4 regions of the Exiguobacterium sp. N4-1P genome follow, and region 3 is predicted to be linked to each of the others. Evidence: riboswitches for the same ligand, from Rfam matches in the RefSeq annotation. Region 3 holds a riboswitch; each other region holds the start of a gene.
What was found. A riboswitch is a leader RNA that binds a small molecule or an ion and turns the genes downstream of it on or off. The one in region 3 is predicted to bind S-adenosylmethionine.
Positions count from the first base shown of each region.

Region 1: it holds a riboswitch for S-adenosylmethionine, as region 3 does, so the genes downstream of both, A0126_RS13255 (alpha/beta hydrolase) here and msrA (peptide-methionine (S)-S-oxide reductase MsrA) in region 3, are expected to answer to the same signal.
Region 2: it holds a riboswitch for S-adenosylmethionine, as region 3 does, so the genes downstream of both, A0126_RS14490 (LLM class flavin-dependent oxidoreductase) here and msrA (peptide-methionine (S)-S-oxide reductase MsrA) in region 3, are expected to answer to the same signal.
Region 4: it holds a riboswitch for S-adenosylmethionine, as region 3 does, so the genes downstream of both, A0126_RS12490 (methionine ABC transporter ATP-binding protein) here and msrA (peptide-methionine (S)-S-oxide reductase MsrA) in region 3, are expected to answer to the same signal.

Region 1 is NZ_CP022236.1:2,604,036-2,607,243, reverse strand. It holds gene A0126_RS13265 (DedA family protein) at 1-3, opposite strand, end outside; gene A0126_RS13260 (thymidine kinase) at 186-803, shown strand; gene A0126_RS13255 (alpha/beta hydrolase) at 986-1,744, opposite strand; SAM riboswitch class I at 1,805-1,907, opposite strand; SAM riboswitch class I at 2,123-2,227, shown strand; FMN riboswitch at 2,380-2,524, shown strand; gene ribD (bifunctional diaminohydroxyphosphoribosylaminopyrimidine deaminase/5-amino-6-(5-phosphoribosylamino)uracil reductase RibD) at 2,683-3,208, shown strand, end outside.
Region 2 is NZ_CP022236.1:2,831,047-2,834,254, forward strand. It holds gene A0126_RS14485 (ATP-grasp domain-containing protein) at 15-962, opposite strand; gene A0126_RS14490 (LLM class flavin-dependent oxidoreductase) at 959-2,017, opposite strand; SAM riboswitch class I at 2,091-2,195, opposite strand; gene A0126_RS14495 (DUF975 family protein) at 2,386-3,060, opposite strand; gene A0126_RS14500 (DUF2325 domain-containing protein) at 3,128-3,208, opposite strand, start outside.
Region 3 is NZ_CP022236.1:373,977-377,184, forward strand. It holds gene A0126_RS02000 (DMT family transporter) at 1-255, shown strand, start outside; gene A0126_RS02005 (ribonuclease FAU-1 family protein) at 278-823, shown strand; gene msrA (peptide-methionine (S)-S-oxide reductase MsrA) at 1,246-1,776, opposite strand; SAM riboswitch class I at 1,884-1,990, opposite strand; gene A0126_RS02015 (M20 metallopeptidase family protein) at 2,061-3,208, opposite strand, start outside.
Region 4 is NZ_CP022236.1:2,431,084-2,434,291, forward strand. It holds gene A0126_RS12480 (alpha-glucosidase) at 1-468, opposite strand, end outside; gene A0126_RS12485 (aminotransferase class I/II-fold pyridoxal phosphate-dependent enzyme) at 635-1,822, shown strand; SAM riboswitch class I at 1,885-1,991, shown strand; gene A0126_RS12490 (methionine ABC transporter ATP-binding protein) at 2,075-3,088, shown strand; gene A0126_RS12495 (methionine ABC transporter permease) at 3,078-3,208, shown strand, end outside.

The DNA.
Region 1 (3,208 bases), 800 kb from region 3:
CACCTTCCTTCATAAATTCTTCTTCTATAGTGTACAGGAAATGAGGACTGGTTAAAACGACAAGGTGGGGAATCATGGGAATGAACGGATGGATTTTTGATTTCGAGAAGTCAACTCTTTTCCTTATATTCGATTCGGGCTATACTCGTTAAAGTGACTAATTTTAGAGGACGGTGTCTGCAATGATGCATGTAATAAATCAGTATGGTTGGATTGAAGTGATTTGCGGAAGTATGTTCTCTGGTAAGTCGGAAGAACTGATTCGACGCGTTCGCCGGGCTCAGTACGGGAAGTTGCCGGTCCAAGTGTTTAAACCGGCAATTGACGACCGTTATCATGAAGAACATGTCGTTTCGCACGTCGGCAACTCTGTCATCGCGGTACCGATGGCGACGAGCCGTGACGTGTACGCGGCAGTCGCACAAGAGACACAAGTGGTCGCGATTGACGAAGTTCAGTTCTTTGATGATGAAATCGTCGATGTCATCGAGGCCCTCGCGCAGGACGGAAAACGTGTCATCTGTGCCGGACTCGATCAAGACTTCCGGGCGGAACCATTCGGTAAGATGCCGGAACTTCTCGCACGGGCAGAGTTCGTCACGAAACTGCAGGCGATCTGCCTGTCGTGCGGTGACCCGGCATCGCGGACGCAACGTTTAATCGACGGTCGACCTGCCAACTACAATGATCCAATCATTTTAGTCGGCGCGTCAGAGTCGTATGAGCCGCGTTGCCGCCACTGCCATGAAGTGCCGGGGAAATCGCAAGCCCTGCAACAATGGAAGAAACAGCAACAGAACTGATGAAGTAAACGAAGGACTGATTCATCAGTCAGGACAACATCAATCAAATGGCCGATACTCCCATCGTTTCAAGGGAGCATCGGCCATTTTTTTGCGCATTCATATTGTTTTGGACGGCTTAGTCGATGCTTGAAACACGCATCGAAACAGTCTTCATCCCTTGCTTTCGCGCAGGAAAGACATCAACCGGTGTGGGTCAAACGACTATATTGGTGTACAAAGTGTGTTGCCTCGCGGACAATCGTTTCTTGATCATAATCGAGGGTCGCGACATGATAGGAGTCAAGCAGGCAATAGCTCCGTTTGTCCGTCGAACCGATGACTTGATAAAGGTAATCCGAACTTTCAGGCGGGACGACATGGTCTTCGGCAGAATATAAAATAAGTGTTGGAATCTCGATGGCTGGTAAGAGTGGACGTGTCTGGTCAATCAAGGTCAAAAGTTCCGATGCGCAGACGACAGGGACCTGGTCATAGATGATTTCAAACGCTTCACGTTTAATGTCTGGGGTACTTTCTTTTAAGTAGCGTGGACAGTCTTCAAAAGATAATGCTTCATAGGCAGGAATCGCTAACGCTGCATTGATCGTAATCAATCCGTCAGCAGGTAATCCTTCCGCGACGAGTGCAAGGGCAAGTGTCGCACCCATCGATTGTCCGGCGATGAAAATGGACGAACAATGATTGGTTAAGACGTCGAACCCTTGGCGGAGGCTTTGTTTCCAATCTTCAGCAGTCGACGCTTCGAAATCACGGATGCTCGTCCCGTGTCCGTCGAGACGCGGGGCATACACGGTAAACCCTTGGGCGGCAAACTGCTCTCCGACAGTACGGACGCTTTGAGGGGTTGCGTTAAAACCGTGAGACAGTAAAATACCGATTGGACCTCGTTCAATCAAAAAAGCTTCTGCGCCAAACAGGACGGGTGATGATGAATTCATAAAGGGTTCCTCCTTCTATTAAAAAACTCGTAGTGCTTTAGGCGCACTACGAGATTCTCGTAAGTATCATCCAAAGCATCGGCTTTGCTGGTCGGAGCACCTTGCATGTTGCAGGTTGCCGTGGGTTCGTAGAGCCAGATCTCTCGCCCACTCTTGATATATCGTATAGGAATTGTCGGAATAATCATTGTGAAGAGAATAGCATTGATTGAAATACGTTGTCAAGACGTCAAAAAGAAGTCGAAATTGATAAACTGGGTAATTTGGTTTAATTTTGAAAATATGGTTGACTTGAGAAAGGAATCCCCGTAGTGTAAGCATTAGATTCACGACATAAGAACGACTTGAAACATCACACATATGAACTTCATACCGTAGCACTTATCGAGAGAGGTGGAGGGACTGGCCCTACGAAACCTCGGCAACAGACTTCTTACGTCGTACTGTGCCAATTCCGTCAGACGTTTGTCTGAAAGATGAGCGGAGCGGATTCTGCCTTAGTGCAGATGGAAGGATCCTTTTCTTTTAAGAGAAGGGTCCTTTTTTTGATGTTTTCCTAAAAAAAGAGAATGAAATACAATTCATTTTGTATTTTAGAATGACCTGTGCTAGTCTTGAGCTGTATAACTCAATAACCAGTTCTTCGGGGTAGGGTGAAAATCCCAACCGGCGGTGATGCGATTGATAAATCGATGAGCCCGCGACCTGCAGTGTACGCACTGTGGCTGACTTGGTGAGACTCCAGGGCCGACGGTAAAGTCCGGATGGGAGAAGGACGAAACAATGCGCTTGCTGCCATTTTCTGAAAAAATGTTTTCAGGGAAAGGTCTGTTTCTGTATGTGTAAAAACAGAAACGCGAGACGCTTATTTCGTCAATCCTTCAATCACGACGCCCCTTTTACAGGAGGCGTCTTTTTTATTGAAAGGAGCGGAAAAAATGGAAACATTCATGAGTTATGCGATGCAACTAGCACACATGTTAAACGGTCAAACGAGCCCGAATCCGAGTGTCGGCTGCGTCATCGTCAAACAGGGGCGGATTGTTGGTTTTGGGGCCCACCGTTATGCGGGAGGACCCCATGCCGAAGTCGAAGCGCTCCTCATGGCAGGTGAAGCAGCACGCGGAGCCGATCTCTACGTGACACTCGAACCGTGCAATCATCACGGCAAAACACCGCCGTGTACGGAAGCAATCCTCGAAGCAGGAATCAATCGTGTTTTTATCGCGACAGAGGACCGCCACGCGCTCGTCGCAGGAAGCGGTATCACACGTCTCCGTCAGGCGGGGATTGACGTCGAAGTCGGTCTACTAAAAGACGAGGCAGTGGCACTGTATGAACCATTTTGGACGGCGATTGAACGAAAACGTCCGCATGTCACAGTGAAAGTCGCCCAAACGATGAACGGGACGATTGCGACGGGTGAACAACGCTTTATCACTTCGGAAGCGGCACGTGCTGACG
Region 2 (3,208 bases), 580 kb from region 3:
GTGGTTTTTGATGTTCACTTCACGGTTTGACGTTCTAACGCATGACCAAGGAATGTTGCGAGTTCCAGCATCCCGAACTTCCCAGCTGCCGCTTCAGCGTCCGAATTGTAATTCGTATTCGTATTGACGTCGTACGTATAAATCGTCCCGTCTGCATCCTTGATGAACTCAATCCCGGCGACCGCGATTTTATTTTCTTGCAGGAACGCTTCATACTGGGCGATGATCGGGTCATCGAACCCGTCGACAATTTGGAATTTCATCGGTGTCTCTGCCGCCTCTTCTCCGACCGGGCAGAACAAATCATCGATGACACAAGCATCCGCGGGGCAGAGCTCGAATCCTTCCGACGTATCGACACGGACCGCATAGACGAACTTACCACCGACGAATTCACAACGCGTAATGTAGGGTTCAGGTGCTTGAATGTACTCTTGAATCAACGTGATGCCGTCGACCGGCTCATCGAATGTCGGTCCGTCAAGATACGTCTCGAGTGCTTCAATCGAGTGGAACAATTGAACGCCGAGTCCTTTACCGGCACGATTGTGTTTCGTGATGAACGACGATACTCCGATGTTTTGAGCGGCTTGGACGATTTGATCACGTCCGACGGCTGCCGTCGTTTTCGGAACACGGATACCTGCTTTTCGTAAGGCGGTGTATTGGTTGACCTTACTGACCTCGAGTCGTAACGCACGAGTTCCGTTGAAAACGGTCCGGTCATGTTCTTCGAGCCAAGCGAGGACCCCTTCCGTCAATTCTGGTGCATAGCGGTGCCCGCGCGTATGGGACGAGGCACTCATCCGGCTGTAAAAAACGCCTTCCGGTGGTGTTTCATCGAGTGGGACGACCCCTTCGTTGAGGTGCCACTGTTCATACGGTAAGTTGAGTTCCTCGAGTCGCTTGATTAAATGATCCGTCCATTCCTGATTTTCGTGTAAGATATGAATTTTCGTCATTTTAGTTGACCTACCTTTCGTTTCGCTTCGACGCGTGGCATGACCTCGCGGGCAAAGCGTTCCATTTCTTCGAGTTGCGGAGAAAATTGAAGCAAGAGCAATGTCACGCCGACTGCTTCAAATTCAAGAATCCGTTCTGCGATTTGATCCGGCGTCCCAATCAAGTTCGGACGCAGTCCCCGGTTTGAGACCGAATAGTCATTTCGTTTGACCTGTTGTTCGAGTTGCGATTTACTGACGAAGTCGTCATATCCGGCATATCCGGCACCGTCTTCCTTGACGTTCGTAATCCGGCGCCATTCTTCGAGCGCCGCTTCTTCCGTCTCGCGACAGATGATATAGGCCGCCAGTCCGAAACTCGCAAGCGGCTGTTTCCCGGTCACCGCGCGGCGGGTTTTCATATCCGTAATTTTCGTCGCGACTTCATCGACCGTTCCTCCATGCATGACATAGGCATCACAGTGATTGACGATCGTCTGTTTCCCCGTCTCACTCTCACCACCAGCGTAGAGCTTGATTTCGGGACGCTGAACGGGTTTCGGGTGAAGCTCTGCCCGTTCCAGCTGATAGTAGTCCCCATCAAAACTATAGGGTGATGCGTCCGCCCATAATCCTTTCATGACCGTCACGAATTCTTCCGTCCGGGCATATCGTTCGTCATGGGCTGTAAATATCCCATTGTACTGACGGGCTTCTTCCTCCCACCAGGCCGAGACGACGTTGAGCGTGAAGCGTCCATTACTCAGCTGATCGATGTTCGCCGCCATCTTTGCTGTCGTCGCCGGATTATGAAAACCGGGCCGGACGGCTGTCATGATTTCCAACCGTTCCGTTGTCGCCGCGATGGCCGCTGCCGTCGTCCACGCCTCAAGACTCGGTTCGGCTATTCCTTTAATGTCGTTTAAGTTCAATTCTGCAATCAATGTCGTAGAAAAGCCAATCCGTTCTGCCGTCTGTGCGACTTGTTTCGCATAATCGAATGTCGCTGGCATTTGTTCATCCTCGACGTTTCGTAACCAACCTCCGAAGATTGGTAACCAAAATCCGTATTCCATCCCCTGTGCCCCCTTTTTGCATAAAAAAATCGCTCTTTTCGTTTAGAAAAGAGCGACGAATGTCTACTGTCGGCTCTTATCTTCAAAGGAATAAATTCCTCTTGGAAGTAGCACCTTCCGCTCATGCGGGGTTGCTGAAGTGTCGTCGGGCCAGTCCCTCGACTTCTCGTGATAAGAATAATTGAAATTAGCGTACATCTTTTAGCAGAGTAAAGCAACCTTTAAACCTTCTTTTCCTATCGGAATTAAAAAACATTTGGAAAATCACTCTGTTTCTTGATACTTCTTTGTCTAGAAGCTAAAAACAGGAATTGCACATCGGTTTAAGATGGCAATCCCTGCTTTGTATGGTGCTGTTCAAAATCAATTCATTCTGGTGATACGAACGGTGAGTCATTGTGATTTGCATCCATCATGGCTGTCCGGTGACCAGTCGTCGAAACTTCTTCCCCACGCACGCGATCGTAGAACTTCGCGATTGTGACGCTGAAGTACGGGCCAATCCAGAGGAAACCGATTCCGATCGTAACAATTCCGAGCAAGAACCAACCGATGAACGAAAGGACGAGGAAAAACGCCTCTTTTTTGTGTCCATCCATCATTTGGCGTGAACGCGTAATGGCATCAAGGATGCCAATCGATGGTTCGTCCCGAATGATGTAATACGTCAACATGTAAGAGAATGACTTAATGATTCCTGGAATGATGAAAAGTAAGAACCATAGCCCTAAGAAAAAGGTTTGGACGATTGACACTCCAATGGCTTTCAAGAACATTTTGTACGGCTCAAACAAATCGGCGACTTTCGTCTGCTCGTCTCGGGCGACAGATAGGGCGAGCCATGACCATCCCATTGCAACCGGTAAGGTCAACACCGTCAAGAGCATACCAATCAAGTCGATAAATTGGAAATCCTCTTCGGGTGAGGACGCAAATCCGTTCGGAACGCCTTGAATGATTAAGAACAACAACATCATTAATGCCATGAAGCCCCATCGTCCCTGCAACGACTCGCGCGCTGCTAATTTTAATTGTTTTGACATCGAAAGATCCTCCTCAAAAATAAGTGCTACCTTTCTTTACGGTTTATTTTTGAGGAGGTTTCACTTTTTAACGCTCGTCTTTTAGTAAACGTTGGACCATTGCTTTTTCAAGTTGTTGCTGGCACGCCGTATACAAAGAGCGTCGTCC
Region 3 (3,208 bases):
GTCGGTGTCGTATTTTGTGTGATGCGCGGGATTCAGCTGCTCGGTCCATCGATTGCGATTTCGGTCGTCTTGATTTCGCAACTGAGTTTTGCATTATGTGTCGACTTGTTCGGTTGGTTCGGTTTACCGGAACTTGAGCTTTCGCTCGGACAAGTCACTGGATTGCTTGTGATGCTAGCCGGTATTTTTGTGTTGAAACGATATCAAGTCGTAGAAATCGAATCTTCGGATGAGTTGTCGGAAAAGGTATCGTAATGGTTGAATGGGGCGTGTGAAGATGCTAAAGCGAAGAGATGGAAAACGTGAGAATTGGAAGCGAATCACCGAGAGAGCGTACGCACAGTCATTAATCGAGACAGAAGAGTTTGAAGGGCATGTAACATTATTGCATGCCCTTCAAGTATCGCATCCCTTGAACGTTCATTATGAAAAGGGACATGTCTGTATTTTGGATGATGGTTACATGTGGCTGCAACAGTTCCCGTCAAATGCACACCATGCTGTTACAACGATGTTCGATGCGAGTGGAAATATTGTGCAGTGGTATATCGATATTTGTTTGCAGAATGGTTTTACTAATGGAAGTCCGTGGTGGGAGGACTTATTTTTAGACATCGTTCTGCTACCGTCTGGTGATATGTACATAATGGATACTGATGAACTGGAAGATGCTTTATCTCAAGGTGTCATTGATAAAAAACAGTATGAGTTAGCATGGGGGGAAGTTGAAACCCTCAAAGCCAAAATTAGTACGGGCGATTTTGAATTGATCAAGTTAGCGCGTCACCATAAGGATACATTAATGAATGTGATGAATAACTAGAGTCGACAGAAATCAAAACCTTTTAGGCTACCTTATCAAAAAGACAATTGAAAACTTTTGACTACATAAACATGCAGACAAAGGAACGTGGGGGGGAAGCTTCTTCCTTTTTCGTTGCTTTCCTCGGGCGAGGCGCAAGCCGTTGCTCCTTGATCCTCACGGACAACGAGCAGGGTCTTGCCAGCCTCTTGGCAGCGCGTGTTCACGCGCTTTTTCCCGTAGGAGTCAACGAAAAACGAAGCTTTCAGGGTGTACCGCAGAGAAAATCATAGAGTAGTGTTAGAGCACAGTCTGTCTCGAATCGCTTTGAAGACGAGATGAGACAGGGAAACGCGAACGGATTGCCTCTTGTTATAGCATAGTCACTCTTCATAAGAGTTTGTCTACATGCTGAAAGCCCGCACGAAGCGGGCTTTTTTAGTTTAGACAGATACTTCTTCTTTCCAAGCCACATCGATGAATTCATCGCGACCGGATGCTTTCCGGTCTTTTTTGTAGTGTTCCGGATTCTTTTTGTGGAAGTTTTGATGATAGTCTTCTGCTGGATAGAAGGCTTGTGCCGCTTCGATTCGTGTGACGATCGGCTGCTTAAAGCGATTGCTCGCAGCAAGCGCGTCACGTGAAGCAATCGCAGCAAGGCGCTGTTCTTCCGTATGATAAAAGATGGCAGGTGCGTATTGTGTCCCACGGTCCTGGAACTGTCCGCCGGCGTCAGTCGGATCCGTTTGCGGCCAGTAAAGTTCGAGTAACCGCTCGTATGAGAATAACGCTGGATCAAATGTAATCTCGACGACCTCCGAATGACCGGTCGTGCCTGTTTTTATTTGTTCGTATGTCGGATTTTCGATTTGTCCTCCTGTATAACCGGAAACAATTCCGTGAATACCGGGCAGTTCTTCGAATGGTGTCACCATGCACCAGAAACAGCCTCCTGCGAATGTTGCTTTTTCCATCTATATCTCGTCCTTTCCGCTGGCGGTAGTCGCCCTATAATCATTCGTGCTCTGACAGCGAGAAAACGAAAACGACTCCTTTGCTTGGTTGCAAAAGGAGTCGTCGCTTTTTATCAACCAAAGCTTGCGCTTTGCTGGTCGTAGCACCTTGCCACTGAAGGCAGGTTGCTGGGACGTCATCGATCCAGATCTCTCAGTCCACTCTTGATAAGTGTTATATGAAGTTGATTAAATTCGTTATCATTGATGTGATAATAGCATCTCTAAAACGACAAAGTCAATCCTTAAGATTCTAAAGCATGAAGGACGGTTGCACCTAAGGCTTTTGCGCCGATAAGCAATGCCTGTTCATCGATTTCATATTTCGGGTGATGTTGCGGATAAATCGTACTCCCATCCGTTTTGGCGGACCCCGTAAAGAAGTAGCTTCCTGGGATACGCTCTAAATAATAGGCGAAATCATCGGCTGCCATCATCGGTTTGAGTTCTTTGACAGATGCCTCACCTAAGAAAGCCGTCGCTTCTTTAACGAGATTTGTTTCTACCGGATGATTCCAAAGGGAAGGATAACCCGTCGTAAAGTCGATGGAATAGCTCGCACCGATTCCGGCACACGTCGTCCGGGCAACCAAATCGACCTGCTGTCGTAACTGGTGACGCAGCGCTTCGTCAAATGTTCGAATTTCTCCGACAATCCGTGCCTCACCAGTAACGATGTTCGGAGCCGTTCCGGCGTGGAATGAACCGATTGCGATGATGGCAGGTGAAAACGGATCAACGCGCCGACTGACGAGGTGTTGGAGATTACAGACGAGTTGTGCCCCGGCGACGAGTGCATCTTGTGTTTTATGAGGGGCTTGCGCATGACCACCCTGTCCGTGGACGACGATTTCGAATTCATCGATGGCGCACAGCGTATGTCCTGCGTGATAGCCGATTGTTCCGACAGGTAAGTCATTTTCGAGATGCGTACCGAAAATTGCATCGACCCCGTCAAGACAGCCGTCTTCAATCATTTGAATGGCACCACCCGGGAAGACTTCTTCCCCGTGTTGATGAATGAATACGATTGTTCCGTGAAGGTCTTCTTGCAGTGCTGTAAAGGCCGAGGCAAGACCGAGTGCAATCGCCGTATGTCCGTCATGTCCACACGCATGCATGACACCCGGATGAATCGAACGGAAGGCGAGATCCGTTTCCTCCTGCAGTGGCAGGGCATCGAAATCGGCCCGAATGGCGATGGTCTTTCCAGGATGTTTTCCTTTGAGGGTCGCGACGATCCCGCTACCACCGACGTTCCTGCGGTAAGGGAGACCAAGCTCATCATAAAATGAGGCGATGGCGTTTGGTGTCCGCACTTCTTGAAAAGAGAGTTCCGGGTGACGGTGCAGATCACGACGTCTTTCAATGATTTGTTGTTCGAGTTGATCGA
Region 4 (3,208 bases), 980 kb from region 3:
TTGCCGTCCTTCATCCCATGTCCATGGACTCGGCGCAAAATACGACCGCCAATTGTTTGGTGGTGTTCCTTTTTCCCCGTCATGCCAAATGTACCAATCTGACTTATCATTCGTTTGATCACGGCGCGACTCCTCAAACCAGTGATGTTGATTACTTGTGTGATTGACGACAAGATCGAGAATGATTTTTAAGCCGCGCGCATGCGCCGATTCAATCAGCTGGTCCAAATCTGCCATCGTGCCGGCTTTCTCCATGATGCCGTAATAGTCAGCGATGTCGTAACCGTTGTCGATATCAGGTGATGTATAACAGGGGTTAAGCCAAATGACATCCACCCCCAGTGAGGCGATGTAGTCGAGCTTTTCAATCACGCCCCGCAAGTCCCCCATCCCGTCTCCATTCGAGTCGTTAAAACTCCGCCAGTACACTTGATAAACGACGGCTTCTTTCCACCAGGTCCGATTCATCTTTTCCATCTCCCGTCTAGTAGTCAATCGATTACTTGTCTAGTGTATCAAGAACATCGTCTGAAATTGGAATGTTCTTCTAATTTTTAAGGAATTTTAAAAAACCTCTTTCATTTTGACTGAAAATTCGCTATTCTTGACGACAATACCTGAAGGAGGAACAGAGATGAAACATTTCGCCCCATCGATCGCCATCGATCGCTTGCCCGATCCCGTCTTCGCAGAACTTGCCCAACGGATCGGTTCCGTCAAAGCCGCAGGACACGACGTCATCACGCTAGGTCAAGGAACACCGGACCAAACGACACCCGTACATATTCTCGATGCTTTAAAACAAGCCATCGATGATGCAAGTAATCTCCAATACCCGCCGTTTCGCGGACATGATTTCTTAAAACAGGCCGTCGCTAATTTTTATGAATCAGAATTTGGCGTGTCGGTTGATCCGGCGACAGAAGTCGCGATTTTACTCGGAAGCAAGGCCGGCATCGTCGCCCTTCCGCAGACGATCGTCAATCCCGGTGAAGGGGTCATCGTCCCGGATCCAGGTTACCCGGATTACTTATCAGGCGCAGCACTTGCCGGTGCGTATCCGATCACGCTTCCGCTTCTCGCTGAAAATAGCTTTTTGCCTGACTATGATCTCCTCGATTCGCTTGACGTCGAACGAGCCCGGATGTTGTTCCTCAACTATCCGAGTAATCCGACCGGTGCGACAGCGACGGCAGCGGCTTTTGAACAAACGGTCGCGTTCGCTGATGCACATGACATTTGCGTCGTCCATGACTTAGCGTACGGCGGGATCAGTTTCGATGGTCCGACGCGGAGTTTCCTCCAGACGGAAGGCGCTAAGCATGTCGGGATTGAGTTGTTTTCACTCTCTAAACGGTTCAACATGTCCGGCTTCCGGATTGCCTTTGCAATCGGTAATCCGTCCGTCATCGCGAGCATCGAAACATACCAGGAACACCTTTACGTCAGTGCCTTCACACCGATCCAGCATGCAGCGACGGTCGCACTTTCAAGCGATCAGACATGTGTCCGTGAACTGAGCGCCTTGTATGAGACGCGACGCGATGCGTTGTTCGGTGCATTAAACGAAATCGGCTGGGACGGACCGGTTCCCGGCGGTTCGTTCTTCGTCTGGCTCCCTGTTCCGTCCGGCTTCACGTCCCAAAGCTTCACCGATCACCTGCTCGACGAAGCGCATGTCGCCGTGACACCGGGTCATTTCTTTGGTACATACGGTGAAGGTTACGTCCGGATCAGTCTGATTGCCGATGTCGACCGACTCGTCGAGGCTGTCAAGCGAATCGGGACCCTTCAGCTCTTCCAAACCGCCGTTGCCGAATAATTCTGAAAAAACGTTTGACAGATGGGAATCATTTCCGTTAAAGTAAATCCCAACAGCATAGCTACTTATCGAGAGCGACCGAGGGATTAGGCCCAACGACGTCCGGCAACCACCAGTAATGGAACGGTGCCACATCCTACAGAACTTCTTTTGTTCTGAGAGATAAGTTACGAAATTCTACACTTCGTCGCTTTTTTCTGGTTGCTCTCTAACTGGAAAAAAGCGATTTTTTTGTATCGGGAGGGAAACATCATGATTGAGTTCGCACACATCACAAAACAATTTGTCCGTGACCGTACACCGATTTTTGCATTAAACGATGTCAACTTAACGATTGAACAAGGGGAAATCTTCGGCATCATCGGTGAATCCGGCGCCGGAAAAAGTACACTCTTACGGTTGATTAACGGACTCGAGACACCGACGAGCGGTACGGTCATAGTAGACGGAGCCAATCTATCACGTGTCTCCAAAACGTCTCTCCGCAAACTCCGTCTCCGGGTCGGTATGATCTTTCAACACTTTCAACTGATTCAGTCCCGCACCGTTGCCGACAATATCGCGTTCGCCTTAAAGGCTGCCGGTGTCAAACGACGTGAGTTCCCGAAACGGATTCAAGAATTAACGGCACTCGTCGGACTCGAAGGATTCGAGACGAACTATCCGAGCCAACTCAGTGGTGGACAAAAACAACGCGTCGGCATCGCACGAGCGCTCGCCAACAATCCAAACATCTTACTCTGTGACGAAGCGACCTCAGCGCTCGATCCGGTGACGACGCTCCAGATTCTCGATTTACTGAAAGATTTGAACGCCCGGCTCGGTTTGACGATCATCCTCATCACCCACGAAATCGACGTCGTCAAACAAATTTGTCACCGCGTCGCCGTCATGGCGCACGGTGAAGTCGTCGAAGTCGCTTCGACTTACGCCATATTTAGTCAAGCCGAACATCCGGTCACAAAACATTACGTCGATACGGCACTCCAAATCGAGTTGCCGGAACGGATTTTACGGACGACACCCGGCAAAGTCATTCGACTTCAGTTCACGGGTGAAAAAACAAGTGAGAGTACCTTATCTGAAGCCATCAAACAATTCGATATCGCAGTCAGCATCCTGCATGGGAAGGTCGACTACATTCAGGACGTCGCGTTTGGCGTCTTAATCGTCAGTTTGACGGGACCGACACTGCACGTGAATCGTGCCTTAACCTGGCTCGAGGGACAGTTGCACGCAATCGAGGTGATTCAAGATGTCGCTTGACCGGTTTACGACCATACTCCCTGACTTAACGAAAGCACTCGGAGAGACGGCCTTCATGGTCGGCATTTCACTCGCCTTCGCCATCATCATCGGAATTCCACTCGGGATTTTATTATTCAT